DNA from 2 places in the Chryseobacterium sp. BIGb0232 genome. Region 1 is predicted to be linked to the other one. Evidence: riboswitches for the same ligand, from Rfam matches in the RefSeq annotation. Region 1 holds a riboswitch; the other holds the start of a gene.
What was found. A riboswitch is a leader RNA that binds a small molecule or an ion and turns the genes downstream of it on or off. The one in region 1 is predicted to bind cobalamin.
Positions count from the first base shown of each region.

Region 2: it holds a riboswitch for cobalamin, as region 1 does, so the genes downstream of both, M2372_RS12260 (TonB-dependent siderophore receptor) here and metE (5-methyltetrahydropteroyltriglutamate--homocysteine S-methyltransferase) in region 1, are expected to answer to the same signal.

Region 1 covers NZ_JANUEH010000016.1:75,126-79,346, forward strand. The annotation lists gene metE (5-methyltetrahydropteroyltriglutamate--homocysteine S-methyltransferase) at 1-1,780, opposite strand, end outside; cobalamin riboswitch at 1,955-2,141, opposite strand; gene M2372_RS24300 (Lrp/AsnC family transcriptional regulator) at 2,331-2,792, shown strand; gene M2372_RS24305 (bacteriocin-like protein) at 2,942-3,226, opposite strand; gene M2372_RS24310 (LexA family transcriptional regulator) at 3,662-4,221, shown strand, end outside.
Region 2 covers NZ_JANUEH010000004.1:154,571-158,791, forward strand. The annotation lists gene M2372_RS12255 (YncE family protein) at 1-557, opposite strand, end outside; gene M2372_RS12260 (TonB-dependent siderophore receptor) at 554-2,596, opposite strand; cobalamin riboswitch at 2,709-2,896, opposite strand; gene M2372_RS12265 (cytochrome-c peroxidase) at 3,027-4,046, opposite strand; gene M2372_RS12270 (MbnP family protein) at 4,063-4,221, opposite strand, start outside.

The DNA.
Region 1 (4,221 bases):
CACGGATCGCCAGGGCAATCTGTTTACAGGTTTCGGAACGAGGCTGATCGTCACGTACAAATGACCATTGTAAGATGGTTACAGGTCCTGTCAGCATCCCTTTTACCCATTGATCCGTTTGAGACTGAGCATATTGAGACCAGTAAACGGTCATAGGTTCAGGTCTGGAGACATCTCCAAAAATGATTGGTGGCTTTACACAACGGCTTCCATAGCTCTGTACCCAACCGTTTTTAGTAAAAGTAAATCCCTGTAATTGCTCTCCGAAATATTCCACCATATCATTACGTTCATACTCACCATGAACAAGAACATCAATTCCGATGCTTTCCTGCCAACGAATCGTTCTTTGGGTTTCCTCTTTTAATAAAGTATCATATTGCTCGGCAGTCAGTTCTCCCTTTTTGAATTTTGCTCTCCAGCTTCTTACTTCAGCAGTCTGTGGAAATGACCCAATGGTTGTTGTAGGAAATAAAGGAAGCTGTAATGCCTTTTGTTGTGCCTCTTTACGGACACTGAATGAATTTTTCCTTTGCGAATCTGCCTCTGTAACAGAATGTGCTCTTAGTTTTACATTTTCATTATGAATCAGTAAAGATGTTTTTCTGTCTGAAGCGGCTTTTTTATTGTTTTCAAAATCCAGAAGAATATTATGATCAGAAGTTTCCGAAGCCAGCTCTTTAAGGATTACCACTTCTTTTACTTTTTGTTTGGCAAAAGCCAGCCAGTTTTTGATTTCAGATTGAAGACCGGTTTCAAAATCTAAATCACATGGTGAATGCAGCAGAGAACATGAAGGAGCGATAAAAACTCTTTCAGATCCTAATTTTTCAACTGCTTTTTTGATGATAGATAAAGATTTTTCATAATCATTTTTCCAGATGTTTCTGCCATCTACCACTCCAAGAGATAAGCTTAGGCTTTCTGGAATAGAATCAAGTGCATCTTCAAGCTGCTCAGGGTTTCTTACCAGATCAATATGCAGTACATTCACAGGAAGTGAGGCTGCAAGAGACAGATTGTTTTTTAATCCTTCAAAATATGTCGTTACAATGAATGTAAGTTTTGGAAACTGTCTTCTAAGCTCAGCATACACAAAAGTATAGGCTTCTTTTGCCTTTTCAGTAAGGTCTAAGGCTAAGAAAGGTTCATCAAACTGAATCCATTCAGCACCCTGGCTTTGTAACTTTGATAAGATCTCAATATAAACTGGAAGAAGATTATGGGCAAGATCCAGCTTATCAAATCCTTCTTCTTTTTCCTTTCCTAAAAGTAAATAAGAAACCAAACCGATAATTACAGGTTTTGCATTGATCCCTGCCTGTTTTGCACCGGCAAATTCATTGAAAACCTTATCTGAGGTAAGTTTAAACTGCTGATTTTTATAAAATTCAGGGACTATATAATGATAATTGGTATCAAACCACTTCGTCATTTCCATCGCAGTGATATCCAATCCGTCTTTCTGATATCCTCTTGCCATGGCAAAGTAAAGATCCAGTTCCGAATTGTTCTTTTTAAGAGCTACCTCATGATAACGTATTGGAATAGCTCCTACCACAAGGCTCATGTCCAGCACCTGGTCGTAGTAGGAAAAATCATTACAAGGGATAAGATCGATTCCTGCTTCTTTCTGAAGGTTCCAGTTTTGACTGCAGATGGTTCTTCCTACGGTAAGAAGTTCTTCCAAAACGATTTTACCTGACCAATACTGTTCGCAGGCTTTTTTTAGTTCTCTTTTGCTACCAATACGCGGATAGCCCAAAATGTGAGTTTGCATTTTTACAAATTTTAAATTAAACTTATTTTAAATGCTCTTTGAATGCTTCGGAATGCTGTTCGGGATAGAAATTTTTGAAATCAGGTGATATAAGCAGTTGGTACAGTTTCACCCGGAGATAAAACGTACTGCAATAGATCATCTGTATGACTCAAAAGCTTCAGACCGCGAAAGCATTGTCCATTCAGTAAAGGCAGGTCTCCTGACTTGTAACAGTTTCTGTCATCCTTCCCGCTTTTGGCAGTGGATATCTAAGGACAGAAACCTTTGATGTGTTACTTACAGTTGCGCGACAGCTCGTGATTCTCACACGATTCCCTATTAATCTACCTTAAGTAAAACCTTTCCTGTTTGATGAAGATTGTAAAGAACTGATCTTTTAACAAAATTAGCTTTGGTAAAAGATTTTAATTTTGTATAAAATTAATAATACAGAATAAATAATCAATAAAGCATTTGATATTTGATAAATTAAGCTTTTTAAATGTATTTTTAGAGAATATAATTCTGTACATTTGGGTGATTTTAAAATATAAAAGAATAATATTCTGTGGAACAACTTGATGATAAGGACATAAAACTGCTGAAACTGCTTCAGAACAACGCAAAATTGACCGTTAAAGAACTTGCTAAGGAAATTAATCTGTCACCTTCTCCTGTTTTTGAGAGGGTAAAAAGACTGGAACAGGAAGGCTTTGTAAAAAGATATGCAGCAGTTCTGGATGCAGAAAAGCTTAACCGCGGATTTACAGTATTCTGCCAGATTAAATTGAAAATTCATGACCGCTCTGTGGGCTATGATTTTGTAAAAGAAATCCTGGAAATTGAAGAAGTGGCAGAATGTTACAATATTTCCGGAGATTTTGATTTCCTGTTGAAAGTTCAGGTTCGCGATATGAAACATTATCAGGATTTTGTATTTAATAAGCTTGGTTCTGTAGACTCTATAGGAAGTACACACAGTACCTTTGTAATGGCTGAAGTAAAAAATAATCAGGGCTTGACTTTATAAAATGACTGTTTTATTTATCTAAAACTTAACAGGCTTTAAAAACCTGTCAGAGTGTAATATATTTAGTATCATACTCAGAATAAAAAAATAAAAAAGCCGCTCTATTTTTAGAGCGGCTATACTTTTTTAATTTTTAATGGAGTTGCTGATTAGCAAGTAGAACCACACTCTAATAATTTGATGTGGATTACACCATTAACTACACACTGTGTTTGGCATAAAGCATTTCCTACAACAGTACCTACACCGCCGATAACTCCACCTACTGTAGAACCTACTCCGGTAACAACGCCACCTACGATAGTACCTACTCCTCCAAGAACGCCACCAACAACGCCTCCTAGACCTCCTAGTAAACCTCCGATTGGATCAAGTAATCCTTCTCCTGAAATTGATTTTAGTTCGTTTCTGTCTAGTTTTTTGAAATTTTTCATGATTAAAATTTTATATGATTAATACATCACAAATATATGATAATTAATAATAAACTCATATTATTTTGAATAAAATAATTAAACAATTTTATTATTTAATATTTTATTAATATAAACGAAAAATATTGTGTATATCATTTTTGTTTGTATCTGATTGATTCACTAAATTTTAAAAAACATATTTCAAATTTTAAATGTTGGAGTTAATATTTTCAATGTAAATTAACTTTTTAATGGTTAATATTTAATGTTTGTTAAAATGAGGTTTTAAAGGTAAAAACAGAGGCTACAACTGTAAAAAACAGGTGTTTTATTAGCTGATTTTTCTTGCTTTAGTTAAGAAGTGATAAAATTCTCTAAATTTTATGGTAAATGCTGTTCTGATTATTGACCACAGGGCGTAAAATTTGTATTTTTGTGGACATACTTCTATCAATGTCAATTTTTTCAAATAATATACGCTCTTTGAGAGCCAAGAGAAAGCTTTCTCAACAAAACGTAGCTGATGACCTTACGATCTCCCGGGTGAGATATTCTAAATACGAAAACGGAATTTCAGAACCTCCTATGGAGCTTCTTATTAAGATAGCCAAATATTTTCATGTCAGTATAGATCTGTTGCTGTCCGTAGACCTTCAGAAATATTCAACGGAAGATATGCTGAAGCTTCCGGATAACAGAATTGTTCTTCCTGTAGCTGTGGATGATCTTGGAAATGATACCATAGAAATCATTCCTCAGAAAGCTTCTATGGGATATCTGGAGGGATATAGTGATGTGGGATATATTGAAAGTCTTCAGCGTATTGCCCTTCCCTTTTTAAACAATGGAAAATACAGAGCATTTCCGGCAGATGGAGATTCTATGCCTCCATTCAGAAGTGGTTCATACATTGTAGGAAAGTATGTAGAGGGAATCGATGAGCTTAAACCTGGTAAGACTTATGTTTTCATTACCCAGAATGATGGGATTACGTATAAACGTTTTAAGGAGAA
Region 2 (4,221 bases), on a different contig from region 1:
CCCACAATTTCCATTTCTTCAGGTTGATATCCTACTGTTGCTGTACGCTGAACAGTCAGCGATACCGTATCTATTTCTGCAACTTTTCCTTTAGGTGCTAACGGATTGATATCCACAGGACCAGCATAGCTGCTGGCATAGGCTTTCCCACCTTTAAAGGTCATGTATCTGCAATTCTGTAAATAAATAGATTTGATATGTTTGGCTGTCTTCGCATCCAGCACTTCGATGGTATTGGAAACATTCACCACAATGTAGAGCTTACTGCCATAGATTTTAATATCATTTCCTACATCACCCAGTTCTTTTAAAACATTTGGATTGATCTCGGAATAGATATTTCTGAAATAGGTTCCTTTGGTGTAATCAAAAAAATCAAGGGTGCATTTATTGCTTCCCATATTTCCTTCATTCAATACATAGAATCCTTTTATTGCTGTATTCTCAACAGGGTTAAGCCCTTCCACTACTTCCATAGGAATAATGACATCATCGGTGCGGCAGGAAACAAGCGCAATCAATGTCAAAAACAGAAAACAAATATTTAGCTTTTTCATAAATTAAAGTTTAAAGTGAGTCTGAAGTTTCTTCCCGGCATAGGATAGTTGAGTACCACATCATAATACTGGTTAAAAACATTATTCATTTCCAGATTGATTTTAAAAGGATGTCCGGCCAGGCTCAGTTTTCTCTGAATAGAAAGATCGTGGGTATACCAAGGCTGAATAAAATTATACTGAATATTATCCAGCTGCCCATCATATCTTTTTCCTACATAGATTGTACTGTAATTGAAGCTCCAGTCTTTATAATCAGCCATTAGGGTAAAGGATCCGCTATGCCATGGTGTATAAGGGATCTGCTCTCCATAATAAGTTTCTTTCTCTCCGGCATTGTTTGTTATGTCCTGAGCCTTCTGATAGGTATACGATAATAATGGTCTAATTTTCACATTCCCTAACATCATTTCAGCCTGTACGTTTACATCTGCTCCAATGATTTCAACCTTCCCAAGGTTCACCATCATCCAACGAAACATATTAGTGGTAGGTACAGCAACAATTTTATCTTTTACTCTATTGTAATATCCGTCTACTTTTACATAAAGACCTTTAAATAGGGAATGATCATACCTTTTCTGATAGGTAAATCCCACATCATACTGATGAGTAAACTCAGGTTGCAAATACGTATTTCCAACACTCGTATAATACAGGTCATTAAAGGTTGGTAATCTGAAAATATTTTTATAAAAAGCTCTGAGGGTCAGCTCTGGTATTGCTTCCGGCTGATAGCTCATAAAGAAAGCGGGTGTCCATTCTCTCCTGTCATCAGGGCGCTTATTCATTTTTACTTCCTCAAAGGTAAATGTCCCTAAAAGGCTTCCTAAAAACTTAAATCTGTTCCATTGATAGGTAGAAGCTAAAGCTACAAGCGTAGTATAGCGGGTAGGATATGAAAAATTATACAAATTAGCATCCAGATTATTGTACTGAAAATCTCCATTCAGACTGACATCCCAATTAGGAGTAATGGAGTATACATTGGAAGAGGAAAGATAAACCTCCCGTTGAATATAGGTATTGATAGCGGGCATCGCAGACTGAGACAATACCGTATCGTTAAAATAAGTGTAATCGTAAGCAAACTTTGCCTTCAGCTGAGTTTCAAGCTTAGGAAACAGCTTTTTCCTGAAATTGGCCTGAACAAAATAATTTTCATCAAGCATTCTTGCTCCTCTTGCCTTAAAACGGTTCTTCACAATGGGCGCCGGAATACCACGGTTTGAAATATAACCATACCCACGTATATTCCAGCTTCCGTTATTTAAAGTTCCATTAATAGCGGTTTCAAAGCGCTTTGCTTTAATGTCGGAATCATATCTTTTAGAAATGGTATCAGAAGCAGTAACTCCATTAGGATATTTCCTGCTATAGTGGAACTTGTAAAGCCCATCACTTTGGAGAAATTCTGCACTTACGCTTGCTGAAACTCTTTTTGAAATCTTTTGCTCTAAGCGAAAAGAAGGATTAAATAAATCAATAGAAGCACTTTTTGCTCTTATCAGAAGATTGGTTTTCCTGTTTCCTGTGAATACCGGCGTTTTGGGTTGTAAATAAATAGATCCTGACGATCCGAAGTCTTTTGCCGGTTGAAAAATTTCACTTTTCTGACCATTGTACAACGAGATCTCTTCCAGATCATCCAGAGAATATCTTCCCAAATCGACCACTCCGTTCTGAGCATTTCCCAGCTGGATTCCATCATAGAAAACACCTACATGCTGGCTTCCCATACTTCGGATATTAACCGTCTTCAAACCACCCATTCCACCGTAATCTTTAATCTGAACTCCGGAGAAATAGCGTAAGGCATCAGCAACAGAATGACTGTTGAGCCTTTCCAGTTCTTCCCCCTGTAAGACCTGAGCCGGAAGGATTTCTTTAAAATTCTTTTTGTAAATATTGACAGTCTTTATGACTTCTCCTTTGATACTGTCTTTTTTTCTGGTTTGAGAAAACAGAATCTGAGAGGTTAACACGAATACCGTGAAAACAGTTTTATGGAATTGAAATGTACTTAGTTTTGCTATCATTAGCTCATTCATGGATCATGATGACGCTAATGGATATAAGAAAAGCAACGACAAAGCACAGCTGTTACTGCACAGAATCATTGTTGTCCTAAGCTTTATTCCACGAAAGCGTCAAACGTTTATTATTTCTGGCAGGTCTTCTGACTTACTCCGTTTTTGAAATCCTTCCCATTCCTAAAAACAGTGGATCTATTCTTCAAAAACTTTGGTGCGGAGCTTACAGCAGCGGGTCTGTTCCGGATTTTCACCGGATTCCCTTTTAAGAGCTTATTATGGCTCACCAAATTCCGGCAAAGATATAAAATTCTCACCAGATACGATGGCATGCAGAATAAAATGATTATCAATTAGTAAACATGAAAAATCCCGCTACATTGTAACGGGATTTAAGCAATCAATTTTTGTTGAGTTTTTCTGTTTTTACCTGTGATTATTTTTTTACAAATTCACGATCACTAAGCGTTTTCATAAACAGGATAAGATTTGTCTTTTCCTGCTCCGAGAGAGGAATTCTGTTTCCATTATTTTTAAAAACAGGATCAAGGTTATCTGCAGATAAAACACCTTTGTCAAAATAATCAAGGACTGCCCTTAATGTTGGGAACTGTCCATAACTTCCATAAGGTGCTGTATATTCTACATTTCTTAAAGAAGGAACCCGAAAACTCATATAATCTGCCGGAATACCCGTAACCCTTCCACGGCCGGCTTCATTGGTATCCGGATTTACAGGAAACCCAATATTCCTGAAACTCTGATCAGTAAACAACTCTGTATTATGACAACCCGCACATTTCTGTTGAAAAGTCTGATATCCCAGAGCTTCATTTTCCGTGAAAGTTTCTCCTTCTTTTCTTTTTACCTTATCATATTTGCTATTGGCAGAAATCAGGGTGTACTCATACTGTGCAATACTCTTATAAATCCTTTCAGCAGTAATGGCTTCATCTCCAAAAGCTTTTCTGAATAAATCTTTATACATCATATCATCCCTTATTTTCCCTATCACTTCCAGAATAGAAGAGCCCATTTCTTCATGAGTGATAATAGGAACCAAGGGTTGATTTTCCAATTGAAGGATATTGCCATCCCAATTATAAAACTTCATAAACAACATATTCTGGACCGCTGGTACATTTCGCAACCCTACTCTATTCTGAATTCCTATTCCTTGTGCATTATGATCTGCAAAAGCATTTCCCTGAATATGACAGCTGGAACAGGAAATAGTATTATCTGCACTTAACCTTTTCTCATTAAATAATTTCTCCCCTAATTCTACTCCATATTTTGTAGGTTTATTAGAGTTCACCGAATTGTTTAGTTCCGGAAACCCAGACGGAATATTGAGCAAGACCTGTGGATTATCGTCAGAAATAGGTTCGTAACGATCATTATTACAAGATATTAACAGAATGATAATGGCTAAAAAACTTAATCCTTTTTTCATTGCAGCAGAGAAGAGTCTAGTTTTCAACACCACTCACTGAAAACATTCCGGAAATATCACTTGAACCATTTCCACCAAGGTTATCAACAAATTTTACCATTTGGTTAGCAGTATGAATATTCGGAGTGGCATTCCCATCTGATCCTGTTCCGATAACCAATACAATCGTATTGAT